4 regions of the Piscinibacter sp. PDB5-1 genome follow, and region 3 is predicted to be linked to each of the others. Evidence: predicted binding sites of a transcription regulator. Region 3 holds the regulator's gene; each other region holds the start of a gene.
The links. The regulator LexA, encoded in region 3, represses DNA repair genes until DNA is damaged. The targets are predictions, from matches to a motif close to ACTGTATNNNNATACAGT.
Positions count from the first base shown of each region.

Region 1: a site for LexA is predicted at 3,894-3,911, ahead of dinB (DNA polymerase IV). Genes of this name have one in related genera too.
Region 2: a site for LexA is predicted at 3,607-3,624, ahead of recA (recombinase RecA). Genes of this name have one in related genera too.
Region 4: a site for LexA is predicted at 3,296-3,313, ahead of imuA (translesion DNA synthesis-associated protein ImuA). Genes of this name have one in related genera too.

Region 1 is NZ_JBWVZL010000001.1:843,290-850,169, forward strand. Features, by position in the region: gene AC1KAT_RS03745 (PqiC family protein) at 1-176, shown strand, start outside; gene AC1KAT_RS03750 (hypothetical protein) at 344-646, shown strand; gene AC1KAT_RS03755 (hypothetical protein) at 817-1,221, shown strand; gene AC1KAT_RS03760 (ChaN family lipoprotein) at 1,258-2,082, opposite strand; gene AC1KAT_RS03765 (SUMF1/EgtB/PvdO family nonheme iron enzyme) at 2,079-3,329, opposite strand; gene AC1KAT_RS03770 (hypothetical protein) at 3,339-3,818, opposite strand; gene dinB (DNA polymerase IV) at 3,954-5,177, shown strand; gene AC1KAT_RS03780 (ArsR/SmtB family transcription factor) at 5,234-5,596, shown strand; gene AC1KAT_RS03785 (SRPBCC family protein) at 5,574-6,062, shown strand; gene AC1KAT_RS03790 (STM4015 family protein) at 6,142-6,880, shown strand, end outside.
Region 2 is NZ_JBWVZL010000004.1:288,142-295,021, forward strand. Features, by position in the region: gene AC1KAT_RS17595 (NAD(P)-dependent oxidoreductase) at 1-129, shown strand, start outside; gene AC1KAT_RS17600 (patatin-like phospholipase family protein) at 168-1,223, opposite strand; gene AC1KAT_RS17605 (sensor histidine kinase) at 1,210-2,817, opposite strand; gene AC1KAT_RS17610 (response regulator) at 2,865-3,536, opposite strand; gene recA (recombinase RecA) at 3,663-4,757, shown strand; gene AC1KAT_RS17620 (regulatory protein RecX) at 4,779-5,483, shown strand; gene AC1KAT_RS17625 (DUF2889 domain-containing protein) at 5,613-6,224, shown strand; gene sucC (ADP-forming succinate--CoA ligase subunit beta) at 6,240-6,880, shown strand, end outside.
Region 3 is NZ_JBWVZL010000002.1:217,340-224,219, reverse strand. Features, by position in the region: gene AC1KAT_RS08325 (penicillin acylase family protein) at 23-2,449, shown strand; gene AC1KAT_RS08320 (helix-hairpin-helix domain-containing protein) at 2,462-2,779, opposite strand; gene lexA (transcriptional repressor LexA) at 2,787-3,464, opposite strand; gene AC1KAT_RS08310 (asparaginase) at 3,527-4,462, shown strand; gene AC1KAT_RS08305 (hypothetical protein) at 4,522-5,778, opposite strand; gene AC1KAT_RS08300 (NAD-dependent succinate-semialdehyde dehydrogenase) at 5,820-6,880, opposite strand, start outside.
Region 4 is NZ_JBWVZL010000002.1:630,825-637,704, reverse strand. Features, by position in the region: gene AC1KAT_RS10260 (LysR family transcriptional regulator) at 1-673, shown strand, start outside; gene AC1KAT_RS10255 (Y-family DNA polymerase) at 706-2,319, opposite strand; gene imuA (translesion DNA synthesis-associated protein ImuA) at 2,336-3,067, opposite strand; gene AC1KAT_RS10245 (YchJ family protein) at 3,394-3,789, shown strand; gene AC1KAT_RS10240 (ankyrin repeat domain-containing protein) at 3,797-5,305, shown strand; gene AC1KAT_RS10235 (ATP-binding protein) at 5,333-6,652, opposite strand; gene AC1KAT_RS10230 (hypothetical protein) at 6,749-6,880, opposite strand, start outside.

The DNA of each region.
Region 1 (6,880 bases), on a different contig from region 3:
CGCTCGTGTGCACGAGCACCGTGCGCGAAACGGCCACCGGCGATGCGCTCGACCTGGGTGCCGGCCACCGCCGCGCCGTGCTCAGGCTCGCCGACGACATCGGCAGCCGCCTCGCGGCGCGCTCGCGGGGACAGGCGGCGGGGTGCGCCGCATCGACCGCACCAGGGGCGCCGTAGATCGTCCGTTTCGAATCAAAAATGGGGGCGTGTGAGGGTCAGGCAATCGCGGCATCTGCGTGCTCGGGGGCCACCGGCTCTGACAGCCTCCCAGCCCCGTCCACCCATACCACGGCCCGAAGCCCATGCACCCCTCCGCCATTTTCGAAGTCACGTACACCGCCCCCATGGCCCTGGCCAGCCTGGGGGGCCTCATCGCCCTCTACTGCAACTGGAGCCGCCTCGGTTCGGCGGCTGAGCTGGTGCTGCTGGCCCTGGTCACCAAGTTGCTGGCCTTCGGCCTGCAGGCCGGGTCGGCCCACTGGTTCTACACACAGATCGAAGAAGGCGCCTCGATCTCGTCCTTGACCAGCGTGCGCAGCATCATCGGCGTCGCGATCTCGCTCATGGCCGCCGCTTCCTGGATCCTGCTCATCGTGGCGGTCTTCATCGGCCGGAACCGCGCACCGATCACCCGCACCGTCGAGTGACCCCCGCAAGATGCGCCGGTCTCGCCGTCGTTGCTGAACCGCCGAGATCACGCATGGCCGGCGCACATCCACTGACACGTCAAACCCATTCCTCCATGCGACCACGCCGACCCACCCCGACACGCCGGCGGCACGCACGCGTCCTGGCCCTGGCCCTGTGGCCGCTGCTCATGCCGCTCGACACCCGCGCCGCGCCCGGCAGCGAGCTGCTCGGCTGCTGGAGCGCACGCGGCATCGTCTCGCACCTCGCGGATGGATCTGCCCAGGAAATTCGCGGTCAGGCCTGCACGATGGCCGTGCGGGCCCAGCAGATCGTCACGACCTGCCAGCTGTCGCAGGGGCGCAGCTACGTGGCCGAATACAGCTACCAGATCGTCAAGCCCGGCACCTACCGCGCGACGGTCACTTCGAACTCGGTCCAGCCCAGCCTGGTCGGCTCGGCCCGCGACTACCACTACGAGGTGTCCGGCGACCGCCTGCGCGTGACCACCCACCCGCCCGCCCCGAAGCCCCCGCCACCGACCGCGGCGGTGCGGGTGGTCTCCGAATCCGAGCGCGTGGCGTGCGAGAAGTAAGGCCCCGCGCCGGCGCTGCGGTACGGAAGCGGTGCGCTACGACCTAGGGACGGACGCCGGCGCAGACGGCGGACGCTGCTGAAGCTGCTGCTTCAGTCCCTCGCAGGGGTCGGGCGTGGGCGTCAACTGCGCTGGGCGGCGCTCGTCGGCCACCAGGCCCGAGGGCTCGCCGAACAGCACCACGCGCAGCGCTGAAGGCGGCACACCCGAAGCCGCCAGGTGCAGCGGCACGCCCCGGTCGCGCGACGCGTGGTGCGCGCCGGCCAGCAGCAGCACCTGCCGCCCGGCCACGGCGCCCGACAGCGCCTCGGCGACGGTGGCCGCCATGGCCCGGTCGCGCGCGATCTGGATGCGCACCATCGGCGCCATCTGCGATTCGGGCAACAGGCCGCAGTGACCGTCGCGCACGGCGGCCGTCAGTTGCCCACGCGCAGCCTCGGGCACGGTGGCGTCGAGCGATGCGTCGCGCATCGCGTCACGCATGCCCGCGCGCGGCAGGTTGCCGCCGAGCACCGGCACGCCCGCGCGCACGGCGGCCATCACCACCGGGCCGTACTGCGCCCAGGGCCAGCCCGCGTCGTTCCAGCGCAGCGCGGCCTGCGTGCGGGCCTCGTCGGCGTCGCGCGGCAAGGCCGCCGTGCCGTGGCCTTGTTCGACCATTTCAAGCACCACGGCCTGCAGGCGCCCTTCGGCGGCCAGCGTGCGCACGGCTTCGGCCACCTGGCGCTGCTGGTCGAGCTGGTCGTGCTGTTCGCCGAACACGAGCACGCGTTCGCGGCCCGGCGGGCCGGCCGACTGGCACGCCGCCAGCGCCAGCGCCGCCAGTGCGAGCAACGCGACCAGCCGCGTGCGGGCCGTCATTCGAAGCTGCAGCTGCGAAAGCCGACGAACAGCAGGTCGTGGTCGGTCGGTTGAAATTCGCGGTGCCGCCCATGGCGGATGCGCTCGCGCGTGGCGAACGACGCGCCGCGCAGAACGCGGTCGCTGCCGAAGGCGGGCGGCAGGCTGGCCGACCACGCGCCGGGCACGAAGCCGGGGTACGGGCGGGCAGTGCCGGCGGTCCATTCCCACACATCGCCCCAGCGAAAGCCGCGCGGGGCGCCCAGGTGCGCAGCCAGTTCCCACTCGACCTCGGTCGGCAGGCGGCGCCCGGCCCAGCGGCACCACGCGTCGGCCTCGAACCAGCTCACGTGCAAGGCCGGTTGGTGCAGCGGCACCCGCGCCATGCGGCCCCAGCGCTGCAGCAGCACGGCCTGGCGCATCTGGTCCACATAGCGTGGGCTGCGGCGGCCTTCGCGCTGCAGCCAGGCCCAGCCCTCGGGCGTCCACCAGCGGGCATCGTCGTAGCCGCCGTCTTCGACGAACTCGCAGAACTGCGACCAATTCACCGGCTGCGCGTCGATCTCGAAGTCGGGCACGTCCACCTCGTGCGCCGGGCGCTCGGTGTCGAACACGAAGCCTTCCTCGTCGCTGCCCATGCGCCAGCGCGTGGCCGGAAACGACAGCGCATCGCGCGGCGGTGCGCTTTCGAGCCGGGGCACCAGGCCCGCGTCGAAGCCGGTCGCCTGCGCCAGCACGGCAAACGCCTCGGCGCGCCACTCTTCGTGAAACAGCGCCAGGCGAAAGAAGAACAGCGACTCGTCGTCTTCGTCGGCCCGGTCGAGCAGTTCGAGCGTGGTCTCCAGCGTGTCGATCAGGTACTGCCGCACCGAAGGCAGCGGCGGCAGGCCCCGGCCCTGGCGACGCGCGCGCGGCGAAAGCGTCGGGTCGTACAGGCCATCGGCCTCGGGGTCGAGCGAGGCAAGGCGCGGCACGCGCAGGTCGGCGCCGTCACCGCGGTGGCGCTGCACGTTGCGCAGCACCACGTGCTCTTGAAACCAGCCGATGTGCCCGAGCAGCCACTCGGGCGAGTCGAGCCGCGGGTGGTCGGGCAGGGCCAGCGGGGCCTGCCCTTCTTCGGGCGCACGGTTCAGCGCGTCTTCGAAGGCGTGGCTCCAGCGCAGCGTGTGGTTGCGCGCGTCCATCAAGGCCAGCGACAGCAGCGACTTGCCCGCACGCCGCATGCGCGGCCCGTCGATGGGCGGGGCTTCGAAGTCCAGGGTGCTCATGGCGTCCCCTCAGAGCGCCTCTTCGGCTTCGATGGCCAGCGCCACGGCGATCACCGTGAACACCACCAGAATGACGAACGCGATCAGCAGCGGCACGAGCCACGACCGGCGCGGGTAGCGGTCGCCGAAGCGGCCCGCGACGTACTTCGTCTGCGCCGACGCCGAGGCGATGGCCCACGCGACCAAAAGCGCCAAGCCACCCACGCGCGACAGCAGATCGAGCGCCACCGACTCGGGCGCCGCCAGGGCCAGGAACATCGACGCGGCCGTGGCCACGATGCTGCCGATGAACCACGCCTGCGAGTTGGCGGCACGGGCCGGCTCGCCGAGCGCCCGCCAGTTCTTCATGTGCAGGAAGGCGCCGAACACGGGCGAGAACAGCAGGCTCCACAGCATCGCAGCGCGTGGGTTCCACAACGCGGGCGCGTCGGCCAGGGGCGTCATGTCGGCAACGGCGGCTTTGGGAGGGGCGTAGAGGTTTTGACTCACGGGGCAGGCGCTTGAGATGGAAGCCGACCATGGTAGCCAAGCCCCACCCACGGCGTCGCCGGGCTTGCCCCACCCACTGGATGAAAATACAGTCCCGCATCGCACCGCCGCGCCCCCTGCCGAACGCCCCTCGCCATGTCCCGCCGCCTGATCGCCCACCTCGACATGGACGCGTTCTACGCCTCCGTCGAATTGCTGCGCTACCCCGAGCTGCGCGGCCAGCCGGTGGTGATCGGCGGGGCGCGGCACTACGGCCCCGAGACGCTGGCCGACGGCACGCGGCGCTTTGCCCGGCTGCGCGAGTACGCCGGTCGCGGCGTCACCACCACCGCCACCTACGAGGCGCGCGCGCTCGGCGTGCACTCGGCGCTGGGGCTGATGAAGGCCGCGCAGCTCGCGCCCGACGCCATCTTGCTGCCCGGTGACTTCGACCAGTACCGCCACTACTCGCGCCTCTTCAAGGCCGCCGTGCGCGCCATCGCGCCGGTGGTCGAAGACCGCGGCATCGACGAGATCTACATCGACCTGAGCGACGTGCCCGGCGCGCAGGCCGATGCCGGTGCGGCCGTGGCACGGCAGTTGAAAGACGCGGTGCGCGAGGCGACGGGCCTGAGTTGCTCGATCGCGGTGGCGCCCAACAAGCTGCTGGCGAAGATCGGCTCCGAGCTCGACAAGCCCGACGGGCTGACCTTGCTGAGCGAGGCCGACGTGCCCACGCGCATCTGGCCGATGGCCGCGCGCAAGGTCAACGGCATCGGCCCCAAGGCCAGCGCCAAGCTCGCTACGCTGGGCATCGAGACCATCGGCCAACTCGCCGCCGCCGACCCGGGCTTTCTGCTCGCGCACTTCGGCAAGAGCTACGGCGCGTGGCTGCACGAAGCCGCGCACGGCCGCGACGAGCGCGTGGTGACGACCTTTCGCGAACCCAAGTCCATCAGCCGCGAAACGACCTTCGAGCGCGACCTGCACGCGGTGCGCGACCGAGCCCGCCTCGGCGAAATCTTCACCGACCTGTGCGTGCGGCTGGCCGCCGACCTGCAGCGCAAGGGCTACGCCGCCAAGACCATCGGCATCAAGCTGCGCTTTGACGACTTCCAGATCGCCACGCGCGACCTGACGCTGCCCGCGCCGACGATGGATGCGAAAGCCATCCGCCGCGCGGCAGGCGAATCGCTCAAGCGCGTCGATCTGTCGCGGCGCCTGCGGCTGCTGGGGGTGCGGGCGGGGGCACTGGTGCCAGCGGGCGCGATGTCGGCCACGCCGACGGCGGCGGTGGCCGCGCGCGAGCCCGAGGCGGTGTACGAGACGCTGTCGCTGTTCGACCCGCTGCCCGAAGCCGCGCCACCCAGCCCCCGCTGACCGGGGTGTCGGCCACGCGCTTGCACGGGTTGGCATTTACGCCGATACTTATCTCAATGGCTAACCATCATGTCCGCGTCGCCGAAGTCTTCCACGCGCTCGCCGACCCCACGCGCTGCGCGATCGTGGGGGCGCTGGTGCGCGGGCCCGAGTCGGTGTCCGCGCTGGCCGCGCCCTTCGACATGGCGCTGCCCTCGTTCATGAAGCACCTGTCGGTGCTCGAACGCAGCGGCGTCATCCGCTCGCGCAAGCAAGGCCGGGTGCGCACCTGTGAACTGGTGCCCCAGGCGCTGACGCAGGCCGAAGGCTGGATCGCCAAGCAACGCGCCCTGTGGGAAGCCCGCAGCGACCGCATGGCGCAGTTCGCCGAAAAACTTCACCAACAGGAGCAGACCGATGCCCAACGCACCCGCCCATGAATCGCCCGACGGGGCCGACCTCGTCATCTCGCGCCTGGTGCGCGCCCCACGGGCCACGCTGTGGCGCGCGTGGACCGACCCCGCCTTGCTCGAAGAGTGGTGGTGCCCGAAGCCCTGGACAACCGAGGTGCGCAGCTTCGACCTGCGCGCGGGCGGCGACTTCTACACCTTCATGCGCGGCCCCGACGGCGGCACCAGCGACAACCCCGGCAGCTTCCTCGACGTGCAGCCGCACAGCCGGCTGGTGTTCACCTCGATGCTCACCGGCGGCTGGCGCCCCGCCACCCCGTGGATGCCCTTCACCGCCATCGTCACGATGGCCGACGAAGGCGAAGGCACGCGCTACATCGCCACCGTGATGCACCCCGACCGCGCCACCCGCGACAAGCACGAAGCGATGGGCTTCTACGAAGGCTGGGGCACCTGCATCGACCAGCTCGAAGCCCTCGCGCAAGGCTTGCGCTGAGCCGCCTGCGGGCAGCAACCGCGCTGACACGGCGCTCGCATATCCTCGGCCGTTTCAACCGACGGCCTGGGAGGCCTGCATGACGATCTCGGACCGCACGGAAACGTTCTTCGGCAAGCGCGTGGTGGACTACTCGGGTGGCCCGGTCGCCCTCGACGCCGGCACGGTGCACCGCCTCACGCTCGACTACGACGACAAGCGTTCGATGAGCGAGCTGCTGGCCGAGTACCTCGGGCTCATCGACAAGGGCCAGCTCGAAGCGTTGGTCTTCGGCATGTGGTCCGAACCCTTCGAGAACAGCCCCGACGAGGCCTTCGCCGTGCTGGTCGAGTACGCCTCTGATCTGCCCCGCCTGAAGGCGCTGTTCGTGGGCGACATGACCTACGAAGAGTGCGAGATCTCGTGGATCATCCAGGGCAACTACCAGCCGCTGCTGCAGGCGCTGCCGCAGCTCGAAGTGCTGCAGATTCGCGGCTCGACCTCACTCAAGCTGCCGGCCTTCACACATGCAGGGCTGCGTGAACTGACGCTCGAATGCGGCGGGCTGCCGAAGGACGTGAGCGAAGCGCTGGCGCAGTCCACGCTGCCGGCGCTCGAAAAGCTCGAACTCTGGCTCGGCTCCGACGGCTACGGCTTCGAGGGCGATGTGGACCTCTTCCGCCGCGTCGTCGCGCAACTCAAGACACCGAAGCTTCGCCACCTGGGCCTGCGCAATTCCGAGATCGTCGATGCGCTGGCCGCCTGGCTGGCCGGCGAAGCGTGGGTGGCCTCGCTCGACGTGCTCGACCTGTCGCTGGGCATCCTGAGCGACACGGGCG
Region 2 (6,880 bases), on a different contig from region 3:
GCCGCCGGGGTCGAACCCCCGATGGGTGCGCAGGCCGCCGCGCTGTTCGCCGAGGCCTGCAAGAACGGCCTGGGCGGCATGGACGACGCGAGCGTCCTCGAGCTGCTGCGCCGCCGCTCGGCGGGCTGACGGCCGAACCACCCGCGGGCTGTGCTGGCGAGGGCCGCTCAGCCGGACTGGGGTTTCGGCCGGGTGAGGAACTCGCGCTCGATGTCCACCGTCGGGCGCACGCCGATGTCGTCGCCGTGCGCGGCCAGCCAGCGGTCCGCCGCCCCGCGCCCGTACCCGAACAGCTTGTCGAGAAAGCCGCGGTCGGTGTCGAACTTGCTGTTGGCGCCCAGCGCGCCCAGGTGCTCGTCGTCGGCCACCATGTGCAGGCGCAGGTTCTTGTAGCGGGTCTCATCCAGCCGGCCCTCGGCGATCAAACGCGAGACGAAGTGGATGGCGCGCATCTCGCCCATCAGGCTCGCGTTGAAGTTGATCTCGTTGAGCCGGTCGAGGATGTCCACCGTGCGCCTCGGCGTGCCCTCGCGCCGCAGCGGGTTGATGCGCACCAGCAGCACGTCGAGCGCCTGCGTGTTGTAGATCAGCGGAAAGATCGCCGGGTTGCCGGTGTATCCGCCGTCCCAGTAGGGCTCGCCGTCGATCTCGATGGCCTGGAAGAGGTGCGGCAGGCAGGCCGACGCGAGCAGCGCATCGATGCTCAGTTCGTGCGTCGTGAAGACGCGCGGCTGGCCGGTGATGACATTCGTCGCGGTGACAAAGAGGCCCAGGCTGCACGCGTGCAGCGCGGTTTCGTCCACGTGACGTTCGAGCACGCTGCGCAAGGGGTTCAGGTTGAGCGGGTTGAACTCGTACGGGCTGAACGAACGGAAGAACGTGTCGAGGAAGCGGTAGCCCGGCAGGTGCGAGAGCCGGAACGGGTCGCTCAGCGCGTGCGAACCGCCGGTGGTGAGCGGCGCGAAGATCGCGCCCGAATGGCTGATGTCACCCCAGAAGGCTGCCAGTGCCTCGCGCGCCCCCTTGCGCCCGGCGCGGTGGTAGCCGGTGGCCAGCACGGCCGCGTTCAGCGCGCCGGCGCTGGTGCCCGACAGGCCGCCGAGCGCGATCGATTCGTCTTCGAGCAAGCGGTCGAGCACGCCCCAGGTGAAGGCCCCGTGCGAGCCGCCGCCTTGCAGCGCGAGGTTGAGCGAACGAACGGGGGCGGGGTCAGGTCGCGGCATCGGGGGCGTGGGGTGACGGGGGCGTGGGGGTGGACGAAGAAGGGGCCGCGGGCGGCAGCGCGTTCAGCGGTGCCGGCAGCGTGGGCGTGCCGGGGTCATTGCTGGGTTCGGCCACCGGGGCCAGCGCCGCGAAGCGCAGCGTGAAGCGCGCACCCGGGCCGTGGCCGGCCGGCGCGGGTTCGCCCCCGACGGCGGGCGGCGGGTGGGCGTCTTCGAGCACGATCTCGACGTGGTGGCGCTGGGCGATCTCGCGCACGATGGCCAGGCCCAGGCCCGAGCCATCGACATCGGTGCCCAGCGCCCGGTAGAAGGGCTGGAACACCAGCTCGCGTTCGGCGAGCGGGATGCCGGGGCCGGTGTCCTCGACCTGCAGCACCACGACCTGGCCGAAGGGGTCGGCCACCACGCGCACGGTGACCGTGCCGCCCTCGGGCGTGTAGTGCAGGGCGTTGTCCACCAGGTTGCGGATCATCTCGCGCAGCAGCAGCGCACGCCCCAGCACCAGCGGCGCCGGCCGGGCGCGCGCATGCGGGCCTTCGTAGCCGAGGTCGATGCGCTTGTCCATCGCGCGCGGCACGAAGTCGCGCACGGTGTCGGCGGCGAGCTTGGCCAGGTTCACCGGCTGGTCGGCCGTGGCCTGCGAGGGGTCTTCGGCCCGCGCCATCGCCAGCAGCTGGTTGACCATGTGCGCGGCGCGCTGGCTGGCCACGGCCATCTGCCGCAGCGATTTCTTGATGGACTGCGGGTCGCTGTGGCCGGCGTCGATCTCGCGCTGGATCAGCTCGGCCTGCGTGCGCAGGCCGGCCAGCGGCGTCTTCAGCTGGTGTGCCGCGTCGGCCAGGAAGTGCTTCTGCGAGCGGATGCTGCCGTCCAGCCGCGAGAGCAGGTCGTTGATGGCGCGCACGAGCGGCGACACCTCTTCGGGCGCGTCGCGTTCGTCGATCGGGCTCAGGTCGTGGCTCTCGCGCTTGCGGATGCGCTGCTGCAGCGCATTGAGCGGCGCGATGCCGCGCGCCAGCGCCAGCCACACCAGCAGCACCGCCACCGGCAGGATCACGATGTGCGGCAGCATCACGCCCTTGGTGATCTCGACCGCGAGCCGCGAGCGCTTGCCCAGGGTTTCGGCCACCTGCACCAGCGGCGGCGTGGGGCCGGGCTGCTCGATGTCCACCCACACGTAGGCGACGCGCACGTCTTCACCGCCGATGGTGTCGTTGCGCAACTGCACCTGGCCGGTCCGGCGCGGTGCGTCGCCGGGCGGCGCCGGCACGATGCGCTCGCCACTGACGAGTTCGCTGCGCAGGCCGAGCACCTGGTAGTACACGGTGTCGGACTCGTCGGTGCGCAGCAGCTCGGCCGCGCCGGTGGGCAGGCTGAAATCGGCCTTCGAGCCGGCCGGCGAATGGCTGATCGTGACCTGCTGCGCCAAGGCGCGCGCCAGCTCGCCGAGCTGGCGGTCGTAGGGCTGGTCGGCGATGCCCTGCGCAACCAGCCAGGTCAGCACCACACTCATCGGCCACAACAAGAGCAGCGGCGCGAGCATCCAGTCGAGGATCTCGCCGAAAAGGGAACGTTGTTCTCGCGCGAACGGCATGCGGGCCAGGATAGGGGCGCTGCCTTGCGCGAAGCTGTACAGGGACTTCAGCCGGCGATCTTTTCGAGGCAGTAGCCCAGCCCGCGCACGGTGGCGATGCGCACCGGCCCGTGCTCGATCTTCTTGCGCAGGCGGTGGATGTAGACCTCGATCGCGTTGTTGCTGACCTCGTCGCCCCACTCGCACAGCCGCTCGACCAGCTGGTCCTTGCTGACCAGCCGCCCCGCGCGCTGCAGCAGCACTTCGAGCAGGCCCAGCTCGCGCGCCGACAACTCGATCATCTGGTCGTTCAGGTACACCACGCGGCCGGTCGCGTCGAAGGTCAGCGGCCCGTGCTTGATGACGCCCGAGGCGGTGCCCAGGCCGCGCCGCGTCAGCGCCCGCACGCGCGCTTCGAGCTCTTGCAGCGAGAAGGGCTTGGCCATGTAGTCGTCGGCGCCCAGGTCCAGGCCCTTGACGCGCTGCTCGACGCTGTCGGCCGCCGTCAGGATCAGCACCGGCACCGTCACCCCGCGCCCGCGCAGCCGGCTCAGCACCTCGAGCCCGTGCAGCTTGGGCAGCCCCAGGTCGAGGATCACGAGGTCGAACTCGTGCGAAGCGAGCGCCGCATCGGCCTCGGTGCCGGTGGCCACGTGGTCCACCGTGTAGCCGGCCTGGCGCAAGGATCGCAGCAGGCCATCGGCCAACACCTGGTCGTCTTCGGCAATCAAGAGGCGCATGCGGGTTCTCCGTCGGGGGCTCCTGGCCCGAATTCATTGTAGGGATGGCCCTGTGACGGGCTGGAAAAAGACTGTACAAACATCCAGCATTTGAGAATAATCGCCGAACTTTTGGAGATCAGCCCCATGGACGCACCGGTGAAGCCCTCGACCCTCAACAGCGAAAAAGCCAAGGCCCTGCAAGCGGCCCTGGCCCAGATCGAAAAGCAGTTCGGCAAGGGTTCGATCATGCGCCTGGGCGAAGGCGAAGTCATCGAAGACATCGAGGTGGTCTCCACCGGCTCGCTCGGCCTCGACATCGCGCTGGGCGTCGGTGGCCTGCCGCGCGGCCGGGTGGTCGAAATCTACGGCCCCGAGTCGTCGGGCAAGACCACGCTGACGCTGCAAGTCGTCGCCGAAATGCAAAAACAAGGCGGCACCTGCGCCTTCATCGACGCCGAACACGCCCTCGACGTGCAATACGCGCAAAAGCTCGGCGTCAACCTGCAAGAGCTCTTGATCAGCCAGCCCGACACCGGCGAACAGGCGCTCGAAATCGTCGATGCGCTGGTGCGCTCGGGCTCGGTCGATCTGGTCATCATCGACTCGGTCGCCGCGCTCACGCCCAAGGCCGAAATCGAAGGCGAAATGGGCGACAGCCTGCCCGGCCTGCAAGCCCGCCTGATGAGCCAGGCGCTGCGCAAGCTCACCGCCACGATCAAGAAGACCAACACCATGGTCATCTTCATCAACCAGATCCGCATGAAGATCGGCGTGATGTTCGGCTCGCCCGAAACCACCACCGGCGGCAACGCGCTGAAGTTCTACGCCTCGGTGCGCCTCGACATCCGCCGCATCGGCAGCATCAAGAAGGGCGAAGAAGTCATCGGCAACGAGACCAAGGTCAAGGTCGTGAAGAACAAGGTCTCGCCGCCGTTCAAGACCGCCGAGTTCGACATCCTCTACGGCGAAGGCATCAGCCGCGAGGGCGAGATCATCGACATGGGCGTCGAAGCCAAGGTGCTCGAAAAGAGCGGTTCCTGGTACGCCTACAACGGCGAAAAGATCGGCCAGGGCAAAGACAACGCGCGTGAGTTCTTGCGTGAGAACGCCGACCTCGCCGTCGAGATCGAAAACAAGGTGCGCGAGGCCGTGGGCATTCCCCTGCTGCCGACCGGCACCCCGGGCGAGCCAGCCCCTGCCGCCAAGGCCGGCAAGGCCGCGAAAGAAGCCAAGGAATAAGCCGCGCCCGGGGCTTCGACGGTGGGCACGAAAGCGGGCCCGTCGCGGCTGTCGCTCAAGGGGCGCGGGCTTCAACTGCTCAGCCAGCGAGAGCACAGCCGCAGCGAGTTGCGGCGCAAGCTGTTGGCCTACCTGAAGGTCGAACAACGCGCCGCGCAACAAGCAGCAGGCGGCGCGCGAGCGACCGGTGGCCACGCGGCGAATTCACCTGACCGGCACCTGTCCGATCCGTCGGCAAGCGCCGATGACACGGCCGAGATCGGCACTGTCGCCGAGGTCTGGGGCACCGCCGAGGCACGCGCGCCCCTCCACGCCGCGGCCGACACCGACCCGGCCGAGGCCGCCGCCCAGGTCGAGGCCGTGCTCGACTGGCTGCAGGCCCACCGCTACCTCAGCGAAGAGCGCTTCGCCGAAAGCCGCGTGCATGTGCGGGCGCCGCGCTACGGCAACCTGCGCATCCGCCAAGAACTCGCGCAGCACGGCGTGGCCCTGACCCCCGATGCAACCCAGGCCCTCAAGGACAGCGAACTGCCTCGGGCCCAAGCCGTCTGGCAGCGCAAGTTCGGCCAGCCGGCGAGCGATGCGCGTGAGCGCGCCAAGCAGGCCCGCTTTCTGGCCGCGCGCGGCTTTTCGGCCGAGGTGATCCGGCGCGTCGTTCACACCCGCCCCACCGGCACCGACGACGACGTGGGCGCGCCCTTCGCCGACGACACGGCAGACACCTGACGACCGCCTGACGACCCAGGGCGCGGGCTGGTTTTCTGCACAAATATGGTGCAGTGCGAAGTGCTACATTCGCGGGCTTCCGCGCTACGGGCTTTCCCGCATCGCCCCCTCCCACCCACCGCCCGCCACATGGCCCTGCCACCCGCTGCGCCTGAGCGCCAACTCAAGCACCGCCGTCAGATCGACGTGCAGGTGTTTGCCCGTGGCGATGGCCTGTGGGAAGTCGATGCCCGGCTGACCGACATCAAGACCCGCGACGCGCGACTTGGCGGCCAGATCCGTCCCGCCGGCGAGCCGATCCACGACCTGCTGCTGCGCCTGGTGATCAACAGCCGGCTCGACATCGTCGAGGCCGGCGCGCACTCCGAACGCACGCCCCACCCCGGCCATTGCGACGACCACGGCGACGCCTACACGCGCCTGGTCGGCCTGAACCTGCTCAAGGGCTTCCGCTGGGCCGCGATGGAACGCCTGGGCGGGGTGCAAGGCTGCACCCACCTGACAGAACTCGCCCAACTGCTGCCCACCGCCGTGATGCAGGGCCTGGCTGGCGAGGGCGTGTCCCCCTTCAAAGCTGGCAACGACGACAAGCCGCCGTTCCAGCTCAACCGCTGCCACGCGCTGCGCACCGACGGCGAGGTGGTGCGCCTGCACTACCCGCGGTGGCACCAGCGCCGCGCCGGCAACGACGACCCGACCCCTTCCGCGACGGCGGTTCCGTCACCCCTTTCTGGAACTTGAGCAAGAGAGAGTGCGATGAAGATTCATGAGTACCAAGGCAAGGAACTGCTTCGCCAGGCCGGCATTCCCGTGCCGCGCGGCTACCCCGCGTTCAGCGTGCTGGAGGCCGATGAAGCCGCCCAGAAGCTGGGCGGTTCGATCTGGGTGGTGAAGGCGCAGATCCACGCCGGCGGCCGCGGCAAGGGCGGCGGCGTGAAGCTGGCCCGCACGCGCGACGAGGTGAAGCAGCTCGCGGGCGAGATCCTCGGCATGCAGCTCAAGACCCACCAGACCGGCCCCGAAGGCCAGAAGGTGCGCCGCCTGCTGATCGAAGAAGGCGCGGACATCAAGAAGGAGTACTACGTCGCCGCCGTCACCGACCGCGGCACGCAGCGCGTCGCGATGATGGCCAGCAGCGAAGGCGGCATGGACATCGAAGAGGTCGCCCACGCCACGCCCGAGAAGATCATCAAGGTCTTCGTGGACCCGGCGACCGGCCTGACCGACGCGCAAGGCGCCGAGTTGGCCAAGGGCATGGGCGTGCCCGAAGCCTCGCAGGCGCAAGCCATCGACGTGCTCAAGAAGCTCTACCAGTGCTACATGGACACCGACGCCTCGCTGGCCGAGATCAACCCGCTGATTCTTGAAGGCAACGGCAACATCAAGGCCCTCGACGC
Region 3 (6,880 bases):
CTCGAACAAGAAGGAACACGCGATGAACCTATGGCTGAAACGCACGCTGTGGACGGTGGGGCTGGTGGTGGCGGGGGGAGGCCTCGCGATGGCCATCTACGTGCACCAGGCGCTGCCGCAGGTCGAAGGGGAACTGCCGGTGTCGGGCCTGGGAGGCAAGGTGCGCATCGAGCGCGACGCGCACGGCATCCCGACCATCCGCGCGGCCACCCGCGAGGGCGCGATGTTCGGCCTGGGCTTCGCCCACGCGCAAGACCGGCTCTGGCAGCTCGAAACCCACCGCCGCATCGGCTCGGGCCGGCTGGCCGAGGCCTTCGGGCCGGGGGCCGTCGAGAGCGACAAGTTCTTGCGCGCGCTGGGCGTGAAGCGCGCCGCCACGGCGCAGTGGGCATCGGCCTCGGCTGAAACCCGAGCCGCCGTGCTGGCCTACACCGACGGCATCAACGCCTACCTTCGTCACGGCCTCAAGGCGCGTCCGCCCGAGATGCTGCTGACCGGCGTGCAGCCCGAGCCGTGGACGCCCGAAGACACGCTCGCCTGGACGATCATGATGGCCTGGGACCTGGGCGGCAACTGGAACAACGAGTTGCTGCGCATGCGGCTCGCGCTGAAGATGCCGGTCGAGCGCATCAACGAGCTGCTGCCCCCGTACCCCGGCGAAAAGCCGCTCGCCACGGCCGACTACGCGGCGCTGTTCCGCGGCCTCAAGGTCGATGGCTCGCTCGGCAAGCAGGCGCTGCTGCACGCGCCCGAGTCGGGCGTCGAAGGCGTGGGTTCGAACAACTGGGTCCTGGCCGGCTCGCGCACCACCACCGGCAAGCCGCTGCTCGCCAACGACCCGCACCTGAAGCTCACGACGCCGGCGCTGTGGTACTTCGCACGGCTCGAAGCGCCTGGCCTGAAGGTCGCGGGCGCCACCATGCCCGGCCTGCCCGGCGTGGTGCTGGGGCAGAACGAGCGCGTGGCCTGGGGTTTCACCAACACCAACCCCGACGTGCAAGACCTCTACCTCGAACGCGTGCACGCCGACGACCCGGCGCAGTACCAGACGCCCGACGGCTGGGCCCGGTTCGAAAGCTTCGACGAGGTCATCAAGGTGCGCGGTGGGGCCGACGTGTCCATCACCGTGCGCGGCACGCGCCACGGGCCGGTGATCTCGGACGTCGGCGGCCCGGCCGACGGCTTGACCGGTGCGCCAGGCGGACCGGGCTATGTGCTGGCGATGCGCTGGACGGCCCTCGACAGCGACGCCGACCTGCTCGAAGCCCCGCTGCTGGCCAACCGCTGGCAGTCGGTGGACGACTTTCTCACCCACTCGGGCAAGTACATCGCGCCGATGCAGAACGTCGTGGTGGCCGACACCGCCGGCCGCATCGCTTTCGTCGCCGCCGGCCGGGTGCCGCAGCGCGGCCCGCAGCACGACCTGAAAGGCCTGGTGCCCGCGCCCGGGTGGGAGGCCCGCTACGACTGGACCGGCTTCGTGCCGGGCGACCAGACCCCGCGCGAACGCGACCCCGCGCGCGGCTGGCTGGGCAGCGCCAACCAGCGCATCCACCCGCCCGAGTACCCGCACTACATCGCCAGCGAGTGGACGACGCCCTACCGCATGCAACGCATCGAGCAGATGCTCGAAGGCAAACCCAAGCACGATCTCGACAGCCTGCGCGCCATGCAGGGCGACGAGCTCTCGCTGGCCGCGCAGCGGTTGCTGCCGCACCTGCGCAAGGCGCAATCGGTGCACCCGCTGGCGGCAGCGGCGCAGCGCGAGTTGACGGGCTTCGACGGCACGATGGCCGCCGAACGTGCGGCGCCACTGGTCTTCTGGGCCTGGGTGCGCCAGCTCACGCAGGCCGTGCTGGCCGACGACATCGGCCAGGCGTCTTACGACCGCAGCGTGGGGTCGCGCAACTTCCGCGAGGCCCTCGAAGGCGTGCTCGACCGCAACGACGCGTGGTGGTGCGACGACAAGGCCACCGCCGCCGTCGCCGAGACTTGCGCCCAGCAGAGCGACGCGGCCCTGACCCGCGCGCTCGACGAACTGCAGACCCTGCAAGGCCCCGATGTGTCGAAATGGCAGTGGGGCCGCGCCCACATTGCCCGCGCCGAGCACCGGCCGTTCAGTCAGGTCGGCCCGCTGGCGCGCTGGTTCGAGCTGCGCACGCCGGTGGGCGGCGACACCCACACGCTCAACGTGTCGAAGGTGGCCATGCGGGCGGATGCCCGGATTGGCATGCCCTACCGCACCGAGCACGGCCCCTCGCTGCGCGCGCTCTACGACCTGGGCGACCCGTCGAAGTCACGCTTCATGCATTCGACCGGGCAGTCGGGCCTGGTGTTCTCGTCGAGCTACCGGGGCTTTCTCGACCTGTGGCGCGAGGTGAAAGACGTGCCGGTGTGGGGCGACGGTTCGGCCGGGCACGCGCTGGTGTTGACCCCCGGGGCGCCTTGAGGGGTCAGCCCCTCACACCGCCCCGAACTCGGCCTTGCGCCGCGCCGTGTAGGCCCACCACGGCGCCTTCTGCGCGCCGCCCATGAAATCGACCACGGCCATGAAGGTGTCGAGCACGCACGGGTCTTGCCGCAGGCCGGTGGCCTGGCACAGGCGCTGGTAGAGCGAGAACGGGTCTTGCCCCGCGAGTTCACGCGGGTGCTGGATGCCGATCAAACGCAGGTCTTCGGCCAGCGCCGGGCCGATGTTGGGCAGCTGTTCGAGCTGCTCGCATTCGTCGGCGCTGAGCGCCTTGCGCAGGGGTTTGGTGGCGAAGGCCGTGCGGCTCACGGGGGCCTCACATCAGCATGTTGTTGCGGATGAGCCCGACCGCCAGGCCTTCGAGTTCGAAATCGACATCGCCGAAGGGCACGACGATGGGTTCGAAGTCGGGGTTCTCGGGCAGCAGCTCGATGGTCGTGCGCGTGCGCTTGAAGCGCTTGACCGTGACCTCGTCGCCCAGGCGCGCCACGACGATCTGGCCGTTCTTGGCGTCTTTGGCGCGCTGCACAGCGAGCAGATCGCCGTCCATGATGCCGGCGTCGCGCATGCTCATGCCCCGCACTTTGAGCAGGTAGTCGGGCCGGCGCGGAAACATGCTCGCCTCGACCAGATAGGTCTGGTCGATGTGCTCTTGCGCGAGGATGGGGTGGCCCGCCGCCACACGCCCCACCAGGGGCAGCGAAAGCTGCGCGAGCGAGGGCAGGGGCAGCGAGAACTGCTTGCCGCGGCTCTCGTTGAGCGCACGCAATGTGTCAGACTTCAAACGGATGCCCCGCGAGGTACCGCCGACCAGTTCGATGACGCCCTTGCGGGCCAGGGCCTGCAAATGCTCTTCGGCGGCGTTGGCCGAGCGAAAGCCCAGCTCGTTGGCGATCTCGGCGCGGGTGGGCGGAGCCCCGGTGCGCTCGATGGCGCTTTGCACCAGATCGAGGATCTGCTGTTGTCGGTCGGTCAGTTTGGGCGTGTCTTGCATGGCGCGTCCTGCGGTTGGTGGGCGGCAACTCAACCACTGTATTTTCATCCAGCCTCACGAAAATGAAAAGTACTCGTGCGCTTGTCGTGGTGTTGGGCACCGGCGGCACCATCGCCGGCACGGCCACGGGCGCGGCCGACGCGCTCGCCTACCGCGCCGCGCAACTGGGCATCGAGCAACTCGTCCAGGCCGTGCCGCCGCTGGCCGGCACCCCGCTCGAATGCGAGCAGGTCGCCCAGATCGACAGCAAAGACATGGACTTCACCGTGTGGCAGGCGCTGGCCCGGCGCGTGTCACACCACCTCGGCCGCGATGAAGTCGCCGGCGTCGTCATCACCCACGGCACCGACACGCTCGAAGAGACCGCCTACTTCTTGCAGCGCGTGCTCGCGCCCACCAAGCCGGTCGTGCTGACCGCCGCGATGCGCCCCGCCACCGCCTTGCAGGCCGATGGCCCGCAGAACTTGCTCGACGCCGTGACCGTGGCCCGCACGCCCCAGGCCCGCGGCGTGGTGGCCGTGATGGCCGGCGCGGTGCATGCGGCCGCCGATGTGCGCAAGGCCCACACCGTGCGCATCGACGCGTTCGACTCCGGCGACGCCGGCCCCATCGCGTGGATCGAAGCGGGGCGCTTGCGCGAACTGCGCGGGTGGCCCGAAGGCGAGCCGGCGGGGGCCGATGTGGGCCGTGACCCGCAGGCGTGGCCGCGAGTTGCCATCGTGAGCAGCCATGCCGGCGCCGATGGTTTGCTGGTCGATGCCGCCGTGGCGGCGGGCGTGCAGGGCCTCGTCGCCGCCGGCACCGGCAATGGCACCTTGCACGCGTCGCTCGAAACCGCTTTGCTGCGCGCTCAGGCCGCGGGCGTGCAGGTGCTGCGATGCAGCCGCGTGCCCAGTGGCCCCGTGCTCGCCAAACCCGACGACACGCTCGAAGCCGGCGGCACGCTGTCGCCGGTGAAGGCGCGTGTGGAGTTGATGCTCCGCTTGCTCGCGCCCTGACGCGGGCACGTGCCGAGCGCTGCGCCCGCTGCTGCGCGGGGCTGCGCAGCAGCGGGGGATCAGCAACTGAACGGGTAGAACCGTTTCTCGGTCGTGGTGCCGTCGTGAGAGAGCGTCACCCAGCGCCCGTCTTCCTTGACCTCGGTGAAGCCGCAACCCAGGTGGCGAAAGTCTTCGTAGGTCTCCTGGTTCACGGGGTGGCCGCCCTCGGGTGAGATGACCTGGTACCGACCTCCGGCGGGTTCGGGCAGGCGCCGAACCATCATCCCGGTGCGCAAGCTCATGACCACCTCGCCTTCGATCACTGCCGTTGGTGTCATCGCGGCGGGGACGTCCTTGCGGTACACGCGAAGGCGCCCGTCCTCATCGCGACCGCTCACGTAGGCGCTGTGCTGGCTGCTGAAAAGGGCGACGCAGCGCTGCGAGCCCGGCGCGAGGGGCTGGTCGAGCAAGGGCTTGAGGCCCGCGTCGAACACCTGGCAGCGGCCGTCGGGCCAGCGTGTGGTGACCAGCACGGCACGTTCGGGCGAGGTGGTCCCGCTGTACGGGTTCTGCAAGTCGTGCAGCCACCGCATGTCGCCGAAGCCTTCAGGTGCCCCAGGCAGGCTCAGGGGCTGACCGTCCGTTGAATAGAGCTGGCTGCCCTTGCCATCGAAGGCACGCGCCAGCAGGTGCACGAGTTTCAGCCCGGGGCCTTCGATGCCGAACGCCTCGACGCTGCGCCATTGCGGCGCGATGACCTCGCGCAGCGTCGCCCGCGCGAGCACGCCCCGGCCGTCCCGCGTCTCGATGGAAATGAGGCCGAGAGGTTTCAAGCCGGTGTCTTGGGCATCGACCGAAACGAAGCTGCCCGGCGTGCGGGCGACCAGGCGGCCGCGCTCGAACAAGGCGAGGCGGGTACCGCCGTCACCCTCGGCCAGGGTCAACAGCACGCGCTCGGATGCGCCGCCTTGCTCAGCGGGCGCAGGCTCGGGATACGCAGCGTCGAAAGGCGCGAGACCGAACGTTTGGCCCCGGGCATCGACCAGGGTCGAGCAGCCTTGTCGCCAAGCCAGAAAGCCGTGATGGCCTCCGCCGAGAGCGATCGGGTAGACCGAGCGATACACCGTGCGCGGCTTGGGTGCCTTCCGCAGCACGAAGCGGCCCCGGTGGCCTTCCATGTGAGGCGTGAGCGACAGCGTGCGCACATGCTTGAACCACACGGGGTTGCGCACGAGGCGCCCGTCCGCCGTTTCGTCGAGGCCCGTGTAGGCCCCGTCGTCGTAGGCCTGGGGGTTCGGCTGGCAGGGTGCAGCCCCTGCGAATGTGCTGACCACCAGGGCCGTGATCGCTGCAATCCAGCGCGCAGCCCGTCCGTTCAAAGACCGCCCAGGCACAGGTACTTCACCTCGACATAGTCCTCGATGCCCTGGCGCGCGCCTTCGCGGCCGAGGCCCGATTGCTTCACGCCGCCGAAGGGCACTTCGGCGGTCGAGATCAGGCCGGTGTTGACGCCGACCATGCCGTATTCGAGCGCTTCGCCGACGCGGAAGATGCGGCCCACGTCGCGGCTGAAGAAGTAGCTGGCCAGCCCGAACTCGGTGTCGTTGGCCAGGTGGATGGCTTCTTCTTCGGTCTTGAAGCGAAACACCGGGGCGACCGGGCCGAAGGTCTCTTCGCGCGCGCACAGCATGTCGCTCGTGGCGTCGGCCAGCACGGTGGGTTCGATGAAGCGGGCCGCGAGCTTGTGGCCGCCGGTCAGCAGGCGGGCGCCCTTGGCCTGCGCGTCGGCGATGTGGCGTTCGACCTTGGCGACGGCCTGGTCGTCGATCAGCGGGCCCACGTTCACGCCGGCCTCGAAGCCGTTGCCGACCTTCAGGCCCTGCGCACGCTCGGCGAGCTTGTCCACGAAACGGTCGTAGATGCCGTCTTGCACATAGAAACGGTTCGCGCACACGCAGGTCTGGCCGGCGTTGCGATACTTGCTGGCGAGTGCGCCTTCGACGGCGGCGTCGAGGTCGGCGTCGTCGAAGACGATGAAGGGCGCGTTGCCGCCGAGTTCGAGCGAGAGCTTTTTGATCGTCGGCGCGCACTGGGCGGCGAGGATGCGGCCGACCTCGGTCGAGCCGGTGAACGACAGGTGGCGCACGGTGTCGCTGGTGCACAGCACCTTGCCCACGGCGATGGATTGGTCGCCATCGGCCGTGACCACGTTCAACACGCCCGGCGGCATGCCCGCGCGCTGCGCCAACTCGGCCACGGCCAGCGCCGACAGCGGCGTCTGCTCGGCCGGCTTGATGACCACCGGGCAGCCGGCGGCAAGCGCCGGTGCGACCTTGCGCGTGATCATCGCGATCGGGAAGTTCCACGGCGTGATCGCCGCGCACACGCCGACCGGTTGCTTCAGCACGAGGTAGCGCTTGGTGGCGTCGGTGGTCG
Region 4 (6,880 bases), 410 kb from region 3:
GCGGGCGCGCGAGCACCTGCGCCTGGCGCACGACGCGCCAAGCGGCGAGCTGCGCCTGGCCGCGCCAGTGGGCTTTGCCCGTCACGTGGGGCTGGCCCTGGCGCCGCTGCTGGCCAAGCACCCGGCGCTGAAGCTGCGCCTGCTGGTGGACGACGCGATGATCGACCTGATCGACGCGCGCATCGACCTCGCCTTTCGCGGCGGCCGGCTCGTCGATTCGTCGTGGACAGCGCGGCGCCTGTGCCGGTTCGACTGGGCCTTGTGCGCGTCGCCCGAGTACCTGCATCGCCACGGCGAGCCCCGGATGCCGGCCGATCTGGCGCAGCACCAGTGGCTGGCGGCCGGATTGGAAGGTCCGCGGCTCAAGGTGACGCTGGCCGGGCCCGGCGGCGAGGCCGAGGCCGTGGCCGTCGAGCCGCGCATCGTCAGCAACAACCAGTTCAGCCTCGAACAGATGTGCGCTGCCGGTCTGGGGGTGGCGATGCTGGTGCGCGTCAACATCGACGACGAATTGCGCAAGGGCCGGCTGGCGGTCGTGTTGCCCGAGTGGCAGCTGGAGCCCATTCCCATCTGGGCCGTCACGCCGCAACGCGAGCAACCCGCCAAGGTGCGGCACGCGATGGCGGCGATGGCGGCCTACCTCGTCCGGCAGCCCGGGGTGCGGGTGGACTGAAGCGCCGGGTGGTCTCGCTCGCCGTACGGCGCTCAACCGAACCAGCCCTGCAAGAACCAGTTCGCGCCCTGCGCCGCATCGACCGGGATGCGCCGCCGGTACAGCCAGGCCAGCGCGCCGTCGCGGGTCTGGGCGACGAAGTAGTCGCGCTCGGCGAGCGCGTCGTCCCACCAGCCGGTTTCGATGCGCTCGGGCCCGGCCAGCAAGGTGACGGGGTGGCCGGCCAGCAAGGGCGCGGCATGCGGCGACTCGTGCAGCGGTTGCGGCTCGGGCAGCAGCCACACCGGGTGCCGCGCGGCGCCGGCCGGCAGGGCGCGGGCCGCCCGGGTGAGGCGTTGCGTGTCGAGCAGGCCGCCATCGGCCGGCTGGCAGGCGGTGGCCCGTTCGGGGCGGTGGTCGGCCAGCGGCACGAGGCGCTGCACGCGCTCGCGGCCGAGGCGGGCCTGTAGGCGCTCGATCAATCGCACCAGGCCTTCGCGCTCGCCGCGCGGGGTGGGAAACAGCTCGTCGTTGGGCGGCGGCTGGTGGGCGATGTCGTGCGCATGCAGGGCCAGGTCGAGCGTGGGCGCGGGCAGCACCAGCGCGGCGAGGCGTTCGCGCAGCAGCGCGAGCAGGTGGGCCGCGTCGCGCGAGGGCTCGGTGAGGGCCAGCGTGAGCACGGTGCAGGGCGGCGTCTGGCTCTCGTGGCGCCAGCGCGGCTCGTGCTTCATGTGCAGGTCGAAGCGCCGCACGAAGGCGTGCCGGGCCGACAGCCAGGCCACCAGCCGCATCAGCAGCACCTCGGCGCCGTGCAGCAGTTGCGCGGTGTTGTCGGCGCGGGCGAAGAGTTCGAGTTCGCTGTCGAAGACGGGCGGCAGGCGCAACGGCTCGCGCGGGTCGGGCCGGTCGCCGAAGGCGCAGTCGATCTCGCCGAGCAGCCCGGTGCCGAAGCGCCGCGCCAGCCCCGCGCGCGGCAGCCGGCGCAGGTCGCCCAGCGTGCGCAGCCCCATCGCCTGCCAGGCTTCGGCGTGCTCGGCGGCGGCCTCGGGCAGCCCCAGGGGCGCGGCGTCGAGCCAGCGGTGCAGCACGGCGAGGTCGGGTGCGCACAAGGTGCGCTCAGGCGAGGCCAGGCGCGCCAGCCACAGGGCACCCTGGGCCGTGGGCGCGCTGGCGAGCTGCACGCGGTGGCCCAGCGGCACGAGCGCGTCGCGCAGCCGGCACAGCAGCGCGTCGAGGCCTTTGAAGTAGCGCAGGCTGGCCTGCACTTCGAGCAGCACGCCCTCGGGTGGGCACAGGCAGACCATGGGCGTGAAGGCCAGCGCGGCATGGCCGACGCTCAGCAGCGCCCGCGCGTCGCGGTGCGCATCGACCTGCCCCAGCACGAGCTGCGGCGCGAGCGCCAGCGCGGTGGCGCGCTTGAGGCCCGGGTGCACGCCCTGCGCCCGGGCCTGTTCGTTGGCGGCGATGACGTGGTGCAGATCGACGAGCGCCAGCGCCTGGCCTTCGAGCCCGCCGCTCAGCGTGGCGGCGAAGGATTCGAGCGACAGCCAAGGCAGGTGGATGCCGATCCACCGCTGGGGTTTGCCGGCCGAGGCCGGCGCTGCGGTGGGGGACTCAGGGGGTGCGAGCCCATCGGCGGTCCCGGCCGGGGTGTGGGCGCGGGCCATGTCGCTTCACGCCTGCTCAAGCCAGGTTCACGAAGGTCGCGCCGGCCAGCGGCGCGTGGCGTGCGGCGGCCGCGTCGGCCCGCGCTGTGGCGGTGGCCGACAGCACCGGCGGCAGCCGCAGGTGAATGGGCGCGAGCACCGGCGGCCCGCGCCGCTTGAGCACGTTGACCGCCAGCTGGTCGGCCCCGCCCGGGCGCAAGGCCAGGCGCAGCGGTGCGGCACTGGCCTGCTGCTGGGCAGCCATCTCGCGCAGCACGAAGGCCGGGCCGTCGTGCGCCTGCGCGGCCAGCTGCAGGCGTCGCACGCGCTCGGGCCGCAGCCGGGCCGGCAGCCAGGCGAGCGTGGCCCCGACGTGGCCGCTCTTGAGGGCCTGTTCGAGCGCCCACTGGCTGTCGGTGCCCGGCGTGGGTTGCAGCTGGGTGTGGACGACCAGCAGCTGCGACACGTCGAGCCCCAGTTGTGTCAAGGCCCAGGCCGACAGCTGCGCGGGCGGGTCGAACAGCATCACCAGCCGCCCGGTGGATTGCACCTCGGCCAGCGCTTCGGCCAGCAGGCGGATTTCACCGATGCCCGGCTGCGCCAGCAGCAGCTCGGTGAGCGCGCGACGCGGCCAGCCGCCGCCGGGCAGGTGCGCGTCGAGCGCGGCAAAGCCGCTGGGCACGGGCCGCTCGCCGCTGCGGCCGAGTTGGTGGCCGCGCCACAGGGCCGGGTGCAGCAGCTCGGGGTGCAGCGCGACCGGGCCGGGCAAGGCAGGGAAGGGCGGCGACGCAGACCCCGGCGGGGCCGACGCAGGCGCCGGTGCGGACGAAGCCCGCGCAGGGGATGCCCATGCCGTCGATGCCAGTGCCGGCGACCCCGGACCCGGCGGCTCGAACCCATCGAACAAGGACGCCGTGCCGCACGCGGGGGTGCGGCCGGTGTCGTGTCGAGGGGGGCGGGTGGGGGCGAAGGAGCTCATGGGCAGCAGCGAACGGGTACTGTATTTTTATACAGTATTTGCCGCCCTGTGGGACTTTTTCCAAGTCACCCCATCCGTCCCCGGGCATCGGTCACGGGGCGAGACAATCCGCGCCCATGCCTGCCGACCGATCCGCCCTCTGCCCTTGCGGCAGCCCCCAGCCCTACGCCGCCTGCTGTGGCCGCTACCACGACGGCCCGCTGCACCTGCAGGCGCCCAGCGCCGAGGCGCTGATGCGCTCGCGGTACACCGCCTTCGTGCGCGACCTCACCGGCTACCTGCTCGACACCTGGCACCCGAGCACGCGGCCGTCGGACCTGGAGCCCTCGCCTCCCGGCCTGCACTGGCTGGGCCTGGACGTGAAGGCGCACCGGGCCCTCGACGACACCCACGCGACGGTCGAATTCGTCGCCCGCAGCAAGCTCGCCGGGCGCGCGCACCGGCTGCACGAAACCAGCCACTTCGTGAAAGAAGAGGGCCGCTGGTTCTATGTGGACGGCGACATCGCCTGACGAGACCATGAAGCGCCAACAACACCCAGGGATCGGCATGACCTCACGTGCGATCACCCCCGGCCGCTGGCTCGCCGCCGCCTGCCTCGCCATGGCCGCGCTCACCCCTGCCCGGGCCGCCCCGCCCGAACCCGCCGCCCCGGCGCTGCGTTGCCCGCGCGCCGAAGGCCAGGCGGCACCGACGCCCCGGCTCTACCAGGCCATCCTCGCCGGCGATGCGCGGGCGGTGGCGCGCCACCTGAAGCAGGGCGACGACCCGACGGCCTGCGCGGCCGGGGCGAGCCTCGTCGCGCAGGCCGTGAAGCGCGGGCAGATGGACATCGCCTACCAACTGCTCAAAGCCGGCGCGAGCCTCGACCGCCCCTTGAGCGCGGGCGGCGAGAGCGTGCTGATGCAGGCGGTGGGCCAGGGCGACTTCGCCCTCGCGGCGCAACTCGTGCGCGCCGGCGCCGACGCGAACACCCAGGTGAGCGGCTTCAGCGCGCTGCACGTCGTCGCCGCGACCGAAACGCGGCCCTCGAGCACCCGCGCCCGCGAGCAGCTCGACCTCGCGCGGGCCCTGCTCGTGCGCGGGGCCCGCGCCAACGCGACCTCACCGCGCGGCGAGACCGCGCTGATGTACGCGCTGGACCAAGGCAACACCTGGCTGCTGCGCGTGCTTCTCAGCCAGGGCGCCGACCCCACGCTGCGCCAGGGCGCCGGCCGCGCCCCGCTGCAGCAGGCCCAGGCCTCGGGCCGCACCGACCTGCAAGCACTGCTCGCCTCGCACCGGGTGATGCCCGAGGGCGCCTCGACCTCGGCCGCTGTGCTCATCGAACAAGGCCAGGACGCGGCCCTCGCGGCGCTGCTGCCCACGCTCGACGCGCGCCAGACGCCCGGCCTCGCGCGGCAGGCCTTGTTGATGGCCGCGCTGAGGCACCGCCGTTTCTCGATGCTGCCGCCGCTGGTGGCCTGGGGCGCCGACCCGAACGGCGTCAGCGAACTCGTCGAAGGCTTCGACCTCGTGCCCTCGACGCCGCTGCAATTCGCCATCGGCCACGGCCTGGGCACCGGGGTGATCGAGGCGCTGCTCAAGGCCGGCGCCGACCCCGACCACCGCATGGCCTACGACCCCGGCAGCACGCCGCTCGACCTGGCGCTGAACCGGCACGACCTGCCCACGGCGCGCACCCTGCTGCGGCTGGGCGCCGACGCGAACGGCCGCACGCCGCCCGGCGACATGACGCCCTTGATGACGGCCGTGGCGCTGGCCGGCGTGCCCGGGCTCGACGACCCGCTGGGCTTTGTGCGCGAGTTGCTCGACCGCAAGGCCAAGGTCAACGCCATCGGCCCGCAAGGCATGACCGCCTTGCACTTCGCCGCCCTGGCGGGCAACGCCGCCGCCGTGCGGCTGCTGCTCGACCGGGGCGCGCGGCCTGCGCAACGCGACATGCAGGGCCGCAGCGCGCTCGATGTGGCCCGGCAAGAGAAGGCCCACGAGGCGGTGCGCCTCTTGGCCCCGGTGACGCCGAAGTAGCCCGCGGCCTTTCAGTGTCTCGGCCGCTCAGCCCGGCCGCTGAAAGCGCACCGTCACCCGCAGGCCGCCGAGCGGCGATTCGCCCAGCGTGACCTCGGCCCCATGCCGCGTGGCCACGCTGCGCACGATGGCCAGGCCGAGCCCGGTGCCGGGCTCGGCGGCCGGGTTGCGGCGGTAGAAGCGGTCGAACACGCGGCCGCGTTCTTCGGGCGGAATGCCCGGGCCCGCGTCGTCCACCTGCAGCGTGGGCACGCCGGCGTCGTCGCCCACCCGCAGTTCGACGCGCGAGCCGGCGGGCGAATAGCGCACAGCGTTGTCGGCCAGGTTGCGCACCAGCACCGCGAGCGCGGTGCGGTCGCCCGTCACCTGCACCGGTGCGTCGGCGAACAGCGCGAACTCGGTGCCGCGCGACACCGCGAAGGGCACCGTGTCGGCCACTGCCTGGCGCACCAGCTCGGCCAGGTCGAGCGCTTCGCGTGCCAGGGCCGGTGCGCCGGGTTCGCTGCGCGCCAGCGTGAGCAGCTGTTCGACCAGCCGCGCGGCGCGGTCGATGCCGGCGGTGAGCGCGGCCAGCGCCTCGCTGCGCTGCGCGTCGTCGGGCGCACGCTTGAGCAGTTCGAGCTGCAGCTTCAGAGCGGTGAGCGGCGAGCGCAGCTCGTGCGCCGCGTCAGACACCAGCGCGCGTTGCGTGTCGAGCGATTCGCGCAGGCGTTGCAGCAGCGCATTGAGCGCCGCGACGAGGGTGGACACCTCCTCGGGCAGGCCCTGCGCGTGCACGTCGCTCAGCAGTTGCGCGTCGCGCCGGCGCACCTCGTCGGCCACGCGGCGCAGCGGGCGCAGCGTCCACGCGGTCAGCGCGCCCATGGCCAGTGCCAGCAGCGGCGTCAGCACCAAGAGCGGCGTCACGCCACGCAGCGCCGACGCCGCGGCCAGCCGCTCGCGGATGCGCACCGGCTGCGCCACCTGGATCACCCGAAACGGCGTGGCCACGCTGAAGGTGCGCCAGCTTTCTTTCTGCGCGCCGTCGCCTTCGACCTGCACCGTGGCAAAGCCCAGCAGCGCGCGGCTGGGCAGGTGGCGGTGCAGGCGCGAGCTGTAGATGGCGCGGCCGTCGATCGACCAGATCTGCACCACGAAGTCGAGCTGGCCATCGGCCAGCGCCGGGGCCTGGTCGGGCGCCACCTCGCCCTGGTCGCGCAGCGAAAGCGCCATTTGCTGCAACTGGTAGTCGAACAGCGCCTCGGTTTCGGCCAGCACGTTGCGGTACGTGAACCCCGCCGTGACGAGGGCGGCCAGCAGCAGCAGGGCGAGCAGCGAGGCGAAGAGGCGGGCGCGGATCGAGTTCATGCCGGGGCGATTTTCACGCCAGCAGCCAAGCGGTGTGAGGGCTTCGAGGCCTCAGCCCGAACGGATCGGGGCGTGCAAGCCAGTCGCCGATCAAGCTCAGAAGTTGAGCATCACGCCCACCGTCGTCAGCTTCAGGCGCGGCGTGTCGCGCTGGATGCCGTACGAGGCGTTGACGCTGGCGGTTTCGGACAGCACCCAGCGTGCGCCCAGCGCCATCCACGGCCGGCT